DNA from 2 places in the Metapseudomonas lalkuanensis genome. Region 1 is predicted to be linked to the other one. Evidence: predicted binding sites of a transcription regulator. Region 1 holds the regulator's gene; the other holds the start of a gene.
What was found. The regulator LexA, encoded in region 1, represses DNA repair genes until DNA is damaged. The targets are predictions, from matches to a motif close to CTGTNTNNNNANACAG.
Positions count from the first base shown of each region.

Region 1 (4,416 bases):
AGGATCTGCCGATCCTCGGCGGTCAGCCAGGTGCCGCCGATATCCAGCATCAGGGAACCTTGCATGGAAAATCCTTAAGAGAGTTGTGCCACCGCCCAGTCCGGGCAAGGCGCTTCGTCTATGCGTACCGCACAGTGGACGGGCACGCGATCGAAGAGTTCCAGCACATCGGCGTTGCGCAGACGAATGCAACCATGGGATAGCGGAACACCCATGGGTTCGCTGTCCGGCGTGCCGTGCAGATAAATGTAGCGGCGGAAGCTGTCCACCTGGCCGAGGCGATTGCGGCCAGGCTCGCGACCGCTCAGCCAGAGGATGCGGGTGAGAATCCAGTCCCTACCGGGAAAGCGTTCATGCAACTCGGCATTCCAGACCTCACCGGTCCAGCGCCGCCCACGCAGGACAGCACCAAGGGGCAAGCCGTCGCCGATTCGCGCGCGGATCTGGTGCAGTCCTCGGGGGGTGCAGTTGGAGCCATTGGTTTCGCCCGCGCCATTCAGGGCGGTGGAAACTGGCATGCGCAGCACCAACTGCCCTTCGGCAAAGCCATAGAGCTGCTGGTCGGCGATGGAGATATGCAGGAGATCGAGGTTTTGCATGGGCCGCAAGCTTAGCCGATCAGCCTGCCTGCGCCCAAGTGGATTTAAGCCTTGGCGGGTGCTGCCGGCGCCTTGATGCGCGGCTTGAGCACCGCACTGGCCAACGCATCGTCAGTCACTCCGGTTTCAGCACGCATGCCGGCTGCCAGGAACGGAACCATCAATCGCATCACCTGCTCGATGGAGGTGTTCACGCCAAAGTCGTTTTCCGCCATTGCGCGCAGCGCCTTGATACCCGACATGCTGAACGCCGCGGCGCCGAGCATGAAATGCACGCGCCAGAAGAGCTCAAGCGGCGGCACCTTGGGTGCGGATTCGTTCACCAGCAGCATGTAGCGGCGGAAAACCTTGCCGTAAACCTCTTCGAGGTACTTGCGCAGGTGGCCCTGGCTCTGACTGAATGCGAGTCCGAGCAAACGCATGAAGATCGACAGGTCATTACCGCTACGGGGCTTTACCGCGAGGGCCTGCTCGACGAGCATTTCCAGTAGCTCTTCGAGGCTGGCCTTGCTCTCCGCCTTGGATTGGCGGCGGTCCAGCTCTCGTTCAAGGCTCTGGCAGAATGGACCGAGGAAGCGCGAGAAGACCGCCTGGATCAGCGCCTTCTTCGAGCCGAAGTGATAGTTCACAGCCGCCAGGTTGACCCCGGCCTTACTGGTGATCAGGCGCAACGAGGTCTCGGCGAAGCCTTTTTCCGCGAACAGCTGTTCCGCAGCATCCAGAATGCGTTCTACGGTTTCCGACTGGGCCATGGCTCCTCCGCCTGACAAACACTTGTTTGAAACATACGTTTCAGCCCGCCAGCTTGTCAAGCCGTGCTCACCATTATCTGACGCCATGGTCACTCACCGGGCCAGCGGATTTTCCCGACCATCGGTCGCCCCTTCTACTTTCCCTCCTCAAAAAAGAAGCGTTGCCAAGGCTGGATCACTGTATATAATTCCAGTCACTGTATAAAAAGACAGAGCGCCACCATGCTGAAACTGACGCCCCGCCAAGCCGAGATTCTCGCATTCATCAAGCGCTGCCTTGAAGACAATGGCTTCCCTCCGACCCGCGCGGAAATTGCCCAGGAACTCGGCTTCAAGTCCCCCAATGCCGCCGAAGAACACCTCAAGGCCCTGGCCCGCAAAGGCGCGATCGAGATGACGCCAGGCGCCTCTCGCGGCATTCGCATCCCCGGATTCGAACCCGGCAACAATGAAGTCGATGGCCTTCCGGTGATCGGCCGAGTCGCCGCCGGCGCGCCGATTCTGGCCCAGCAGAACATCGAAGAATCCTGCCGTATCAACCCCGACTTCTTCCATCCCCGCGCCGACTACCTGCTGCGTGTTCGCGGCATGTCGATGAAAGATATCGGTATCTACGACGGCGATCTGCTGGCCGTACACAGCACCCGCGAAGCCCGTAACGGACAAGTGGTCGTTGCCCGTCTGGGCGAAGAAGTCACCGTAAAGCGCTTCAAGCGTGAAGGCGACAAGGTCTGGCTGATTGCCGAGAACCCCGAGTTCGCCCCCATCGAAGTGAACCTGGATGAACAGGATCTGGTGATCGAAGGTTTGAGTGTCGGCGTGATCCGCCGCTAAAGGAGGCCTTATGCAGTTCCCGCAGTCGCTTGGTCGGTCCCAGCTTCCCCTGTTCCACGATGCCATCCTGGCCAATCCCGTGGTACCGATGCTGACCGAAGTGGTCGAAGATCCGCGCCCGGAAGAGCCGGAAGCGTTCAGCGAACTGTCCCTGCGCGGCGCCACCGGGCACTGCCGGAACCTCCTGGCCTCGGTATTGCGGGAACTGAGCGAGGAACAGGACGCGCGCTGGCTGACGCTGATCGGCGCCCCCGCCGGCCTGACCCGCGACTGGCTGCGCGACTCCGGACTCAATCGGGAACGTATCCTGATCCTGCAACCTCGCGGTGAGCAAAGTGCCCTGGAACTGGCTTGCGAGGCCCTGCGACTGGGCCGCAGCCACACCGTCGTCAGCTGGCTGCAGCTCGGCCAGAAAGCCAAGCAACAACTGGCCCAAGCCGCGCGCAAAGGCGGCGCACAGAGCCTGAACATCCTGTTGGGTTGATTAAGCGACGGGGCCAGGGAAGACCTGGGCCCTGTGACATCAGACGGTAACCGAATCAGCGGAAGATCCGGCTCCAGAGATCAATGCAGGACGCGCGGACCTTCATGATGGTCCATATCACCTTCCGCCAGACGGCCAGCCATCTGAACGCCAACGTTCAGCATGGCCTTGGCGACTTCCAGATGGTGCCCCTGCAGGAACGCCTTGGCATCAGCGGAGAAATCCAGCGTCACCAATGCTTCCTCGTCCTCGGCCCGGCGCAGGATGATGCGCCCGTCAGGCAGTTCGACTATTTCCAGAAAGGACGTTGGCATAGGTTCAGATCTCCACGAAAGCGGCCATTGTACCAGCGAGCCGCCAGCACGCCCTAGCCCGTCGATCAAATCAGCATTCGCTGAGCGTTTCCCGGAAGCGCAAGGCGAGGGATTTCAGATTCTGTCTCCACGACTCAAGGCACTCCCGCGACAGCGGCGCCTCTTCCTTTTCCACACTGACCGCAGTGATCAGCGGCAAGGTCGGATCGACCTTGGCCTGCCTGGGCGCCTGGGGCGGCTGGAACAACGCGAAATAGGCGGCAAGGAGCTCGGCCAACCAGGTTTCCCGCTGCTGGGCCAGTTCCACCAGCTCGGCCAGCTCAGGGCTGGGGGCAGCAGCCAGCACTTCTTGCGTCAGCAGTAATTCGACACGCGGAGCGTTGGCTTCCGGAAGACGGTAGTAACCAGCGATTTCATGACACAGGCCAAGCAATGCACCGTAGAGGTGGAAGAGCGATGCTTCCCGCTCGGATTGCACCAGCGCCTGGGCGTTCATCGCCCTGCCCTCCTCCGCCTTGCGCCAGGATTCCAGCGACAGGCCTGCGAAGAAGATCTTCTGGTTGGTGCGGGTATAAAGCTCGTGGGCCATGACGGCGCCCTCCACAGGTGATTCCGGCAGTATATGCGCGCCCGGTGCCGGGCGCGCTGCAGTCGGTCAGCGCTTGTCTTCGACCTTCCACTTGCCGCCATCGAAGAAGGCACGCCAGCCGGTGGGCTTGCCGTCCACCTCGGTCTGCACGTACTGCTCCTTTGTCTTGCGACTGAAGCGAATTACCGCCGGACGTCCCTCGGGGTCCTTCTTCGGCGCGTCGAGCAGGTAGTGATACTTCGCGTCCAGCTCATCCTTGTGCGGGATCAGTTCCTGTACCAGCGGTGCACGGGTTTCTCGGTTCTTCGGGAACTGGCTGGCAGCCAGGAACAGGCCGGAAGCGCCATCGCGCAGCACATAGATATCGTCGACCTTCTCGCACTTCAGTTCCGGCATGCGAATCGGATCGATCTTCGGCGGCGCAGCCTCGCCGCTCTTCAGCAGCTTGCGGGTGTTCTTGCAACTGGCGTTGGTGCAGCCGAAGAACTTGCCGAAGCGCCCTGTCTTGAGCTGCATCTCGCTACCGCACTTGTCGCACTCCAGGCTCGGACCTTCGTAGCCCTTGATGCGGTACTGGCCCTGCTCGATCTCGTAACCCGAGCAATCCGGGTTGTTGCCGCAGATATGCAGTTTGCGGGTTTCATCCAGCAGATAAGCATCCATAGCAGTCGCGCAGATCGGGCAGCGATGCTTGCCCCGCAAAACGCGGGACTCCGATTCACCCTCGTCGTCCGCGGCGATTTCGTCGCCCGGCACGAGGTTGATGGTGGCCTTGCAGCGCTCCTTCGGCGGCAGGCTGTAGCCCGAGCAACCGAGGAACACGCCGGTCGAGGCGGTACGGATC
Region 1 is NZ_CP043311.1:2,093,394-2,097,809, reverse strand. Features, by position in the region: gene nagZ (beta-N-acetylhexosaminidase) at 1-65, opposite strand, end outside; gene FXN65_RS09855 (L,D-transpeptidase) at 75-599, opposite strand; gene FXN65_RS09850 (TetR/AcrR family transcriptional regulator) at 644-1,351, opposite strand; gene lexA (transcriptional repressor LexA) at 1,574-2,185, shown strand; gene sulA (SOS-induced cell division inhibitor SulA) at 2,196-2,669, shown strand; gene FXN65_RS09835 (hypothetical protein) at 2,750-2,983, opposite strand; gene FXN65_RS09830 (DUF6586 family protein) at 3,054-3,572, opposite strand; gene topA (type I DNA topoisomerase) at 3,639-4,416, opposite strand, start outside.

Region 2 (4,416 bases), 3.0 Mb from region 1:
GCTGCTCTTTCGGCTGCTCCGGCTTGGCTTCGGTGGTCGTGGTGGTGCTTTCGCCGCCGAGAATCGCCTCGTCACGGCTCACGCCGGGCATGAAGTCGCCGGCCAGGCCGATCAGTTGGTCATTGCTGTCGAACATCAGGCTGACACGTTCCTGGAGGCGTTGGCCGCCACCGGGCTGGATGCTGTAGAGGTAGTCCCAGCGATTGGCGTGGAAGGTGTCAGTGATCAGCGGGTTGCCCATGATAAACCGCACTTGACGTCGGGTCATTCCAGGCTTCAACTGGTCTATCATGTCCTGCGTTACGACGTTGCCCTGCTGGATGTCGATCTTGTAGACACCGGGAAACGAACAACCGGCGAGTGCGAGCAAGCCTGCGAAGGAGAGGCTGGTCAGCAGGAGCTTGGTGTTTTGCATCGGTGGGAGACTTCCACTATCTTGGCTGGGCATCAAAAGTCCCGATCATACCTGCATTAAGGGAAGCTGCGAAAGCTGCATTCCCCGAGAAAACCGACCATGGTTGAAAACAACGAACTGCGTAAAGCCGGCCTGAAGGTCACCTTGCCTCGGGTCAAGATCCTCCAGATGCTCGACTCCACCGAGCAACGCCACATGAGCGCGGAGGATGTTTACAAGGCCCTGATGGAAGCCGGCGAAGATGTCGGTCTGGCCACCGTCTACCGGGTCCTGACCCAGTTCGAGGCGGCGGGTCTGGTGGTGCGCCACAACTTCGATGGCGGCCACGCTGTGTTCGAGCTGGCCGATAGCGGCCACCACGATCACATGGTGTGCGTCGATTCCGGCGAAGTGATCGAGTTCTTCGATCCGGAAATCGAGAAGCGCCAGAAGGAAATCGTCAAGGAGCGCGGTTACGAGCTGGTTGACCACAATCTGGTGCTCTATATCCGCAAGAAGAAGTAAGCGCTTCGCGCAAAAGAAAAGGCGGCCTGAGGGTCGCCTTTTTCGTTTGGAGTGGGTCAGCCCTGGGCGCTGGTCACCATCTTCCTGGCGTGGGCCAGGGATTCTTCGGTGAGGTCGACGCCGCCCAGCATGCGTGCGATTTCCTCGATGCGCGGTGCTTCCTGCAGCTTGGCCACGGCGGTGCGGGTTTCCTGCGTGCCGCGTTCCTTGTGCACGAAGAGATGATGATGGCCCTGCGCGGCCACCTGGGGCAGGTGGGTGACGGTGAGTACCTGGCCACGCTGGCCGAGGCGGCGCAGCAACTGGCCGACCACTTCGGCGGTGGGGCCGCCGATACCCACGTCCACTTCGTCGAACACCAGCGTGGGGACGCGCGAGGTCTGCGCGGTGATCACCTGGATGGCCAGGCTGATGCGGGACAGCTCGCCGCCCGACGCGACCTTGGCCAGTGCCTTGAGCGGCTGGCCCGGGTTGGCGCTGACCAGGAACTCGACCTGTTCCAGGCCTTGCTGCTGCGGTTCGTCCATCTGGCTGGCGTGCAGCTGGATGCTGAATCGCCCACCGGGCATGCCCAGTCGCTGCATTTCGGTTTCCACCGAACCGGCCAGGCGGTCGGACGCTTCGCCGCGCAGCCGGCTCAGCTCGGCAGCCTTTTCCTGGTAGTGACGCTCATAGGCGGATAATTCTTCGGTCAGGCGCTCGACCGCTTCGTCGTCAGCGTTGAGGGCTTCCAGTTCATCCAGCAGGCGCTGCTGCAGCTCCGCCAGCTTGTTTGGCTGCACCCGGTGCTTGCGCGCCAGGGTGTAGATGCTGTCGAGACGTTCTTCGAGTGCCTGCTGGCGTTCGGGATCGGCGTCGAAGTGGTCGAGGAAGCGGTTCAGTTCGCCCATGGCTTCTTCGACCTGGATCTGTGCGCTGGACAGCAGGTTGACCGCTTCGGCCAGGGCGCCGGGCTGTGTATGGAAGGCGGTCAGGCGGTTGAGGCTGGCGGTCAGGGCGCTGAGCACATTGCCGGCATCGCTTTCGCTGCAGAAATCGATCACCTGGCGGCAGGCGGCCAGCAGGCTTTCGGCGTTGGCCAGGTTCTTGTGTTCCTGTTCAAGCTGCTCCAGTTCGTTCTCGCCAAGGGCGAGGTTTTCCAATTCGTCCAGCTGGTAGCTGAGCAACTGGTGGCGGGCGCGCTGCTCGTCGCCGGCGCGGGAGAGGCGTTCCAGCTCCTGGCGGGTCTGCCGCCAGCGCTGTGCGGCAAGCTGCACCTGGCGGGCAAGGTCGCTGGCGCCGGCGAACTCGTCCAGCAGGCGGCGATGGGTATCGGCCTTGAGCAGGGATTGGTGTTCGTGCTGGCTGTGGATATCGATCAGCAGCTCGCCCAGGGCCTTGAGGTCGCCCTGGGGGCAGGGGCTGCCATTTATATAGGCGCGCGACCGGCCTTCGGCGGTGATGACGCGGCGCAGGATGCAGGGGCCGTCGTTGTCCAGGTCGCGTTCGGCCAGCCATGCGCATGCTTCGGGAATGTCGCTGATGTCGAAGCTGGCGAGGATGTCGGCCTTGTCGGCGCCGGGGCGCACCACGCCGCTGTCGGCGCGATCGCCCAGGGTGAGGCCGAGGGCGTCGAGCATGATCGACTTGCCGGCTCCGGTTTCGCCGGTGATCACGGACATGCCGCCTTCGAGCTCCAGGTCCAGGTGCTCGACGATGGCGTAGTTGTGGATCGACAGGTGTACCAGCATGGTGCGACTCCCGCGCTGAGATGGCTGGGTATTTATACAGTGTTTGTTTTCTGGCTGACAATCGTCCCGCCCCCTTGAAGCGACAAATTGCGACCCCATATAGGCGGACATATCAGCGGGTCTTTGCCCGCAGCTGTCTTTATGAGGAGGAAGGCATGGCCGACGAACAGACCCTGGAAAACCAGACCCCCGAAGCGAATTCCGCTGCCGACACCGCATCCGGCGAAGATCTCGCCGCTCGCGTACAGGTGCTGGAGGAGCAGCTGGCCGCGGCCCAGGATCAGTCGCTGCGTGTCGCCGCCGAGCTGCAGAACGTCCGCCGTCGTGCCGAGCAGGATGTGGAGAAGGCGCACAAGTTCGCCCTGGAAAAATTCGCCAACGACCTGCTGCCGGTCGTCGACAGCCTGGAGCGTGGCCTGGAGCTGTCCAGTGCCACCGACGAGGCCATCAAGCCGGTGCGCGAGGGTATGGAGCTGACCCTCAAGCTGTTCCACGACACCCTCAAGCGTTACCAGTTGGAAGCTGTTGATCCGCACGGTGCGCCCTTCAATCCCGAGCACCACCAGGCCATGGCCATGGAAGAAAGCACCCATGTCGAGCCGGGCAGCGTGCTGAAGGTGTTCCAGAAGGGCTACCTGCTCAATGGTCGTCTGCTGCGCCCCGCCATGGTGGTGGTCAGCAAGGCGCCGAGTGCCACTCCGCCGTCGATTGACGAGCAGGCTTGAAATTCGGCCTCGGGCCCCCATCTGTTAGTTCAAGCGTTTATGTGCTGCCGCGGCCCGTGAAGCGAGGCCGCGGAGAATTCAAAGTTTCGGGAGAGAGAATATGGGCAAAATCATTGGTATCGACCTGGGGACCACCAACTCTTGCGTGGCCATCCTGGAGAACGGCAACGTCAAGGTGATCGAGAACGCCGAGGGCGCTCGCACCACGCCGTCCATCATCGCCTACACCAACGACGGTGAGACCCTGGTGGGCCAGTCCGCCAAGCGCCAGGCGGTCACCAACCCGCAGAACACCCTGTACGCCGTGAAGCGCCTGATCGGTCGCCGCTTCGAAGAAGACGTCGTGCAGAAAGACATCAAGATGGTTCCCTACAAGATCGCCAAGGCCGACAACGGTGACGCCTGGGTGGAAGTGAAGGGCCAGAAGATGGCGCCGCCGCAGATTTCCGCGGAAGTGCTGAAGAAGATGAAGAAGACCGCCGAAGACTACCTCGGCGAGCCGGTGACCGAAGCGGTGATCACCGTTCCGGCCTACTTCAACGACAGCCAGCGCCAGGCTACCAAGGACGCCGGCCGCATCGCCGGTCTGGACGTCAAGCGCATCATCAACGAGCCGACCGCGGCTGCGCTGGCCTACGGCATGGACAAGGCCAAGGGCGACCACACCGTCATCGTCTATGACCTGGGCGGCGGCACCTTCGACGTGTCGGTCATCGAGATCGCCGAAGTCGATGGCGAGCACCAGTTCGAAGTGCTGGCCACCAACGGTGACACCTTCCTGGGTGGTGAAGACTTCGACCTGCGCCTGATCGACTACCTCGTCGACGAGTTCAAGAAAGAATCCGGCATGGACCTCAAGGGCGACCCGCTGGCCATGCAGCGCCTGAAGGAAGCCGCCGAGAAGGCCAAGATCGAGCTGTCCTCCGCTCAGCAGACCGACGTCAACCTGCCGTACATCACTGCAGACCAGACCGGTCCGAAGCACCTGAACGTGAAGATTTCCCGCGCCAAGCTGGAAGCTCTGGTGGAAGACCTGGTCGCA
Region 2 is NZ_CP043311.1:5,135,497-5,139,912, reverse strand. Features, by position in the region: gene FXN65_RS23850 (outer membrane protein assembly factor BamE) at 1-415, opposite strand, end outside; gene fur (ferric iron uptake transcriptional regulator) at 515-919, shown strand; gene recN (DNA repair protein RecN) at 976-2,649, opposite strand; gene grpE (nucleotide exchange factor GrpE) at 2,805-3,374, shown strand; gene dnaK (molecular chaperone DnaK) at 3,475-4,416, shown strand, end outside.
Region 2: recN (DNA repair protein RecN) is a predicted target of LexA. The motif match lies at 2,674-2,689, and genes of this name have one in related genera.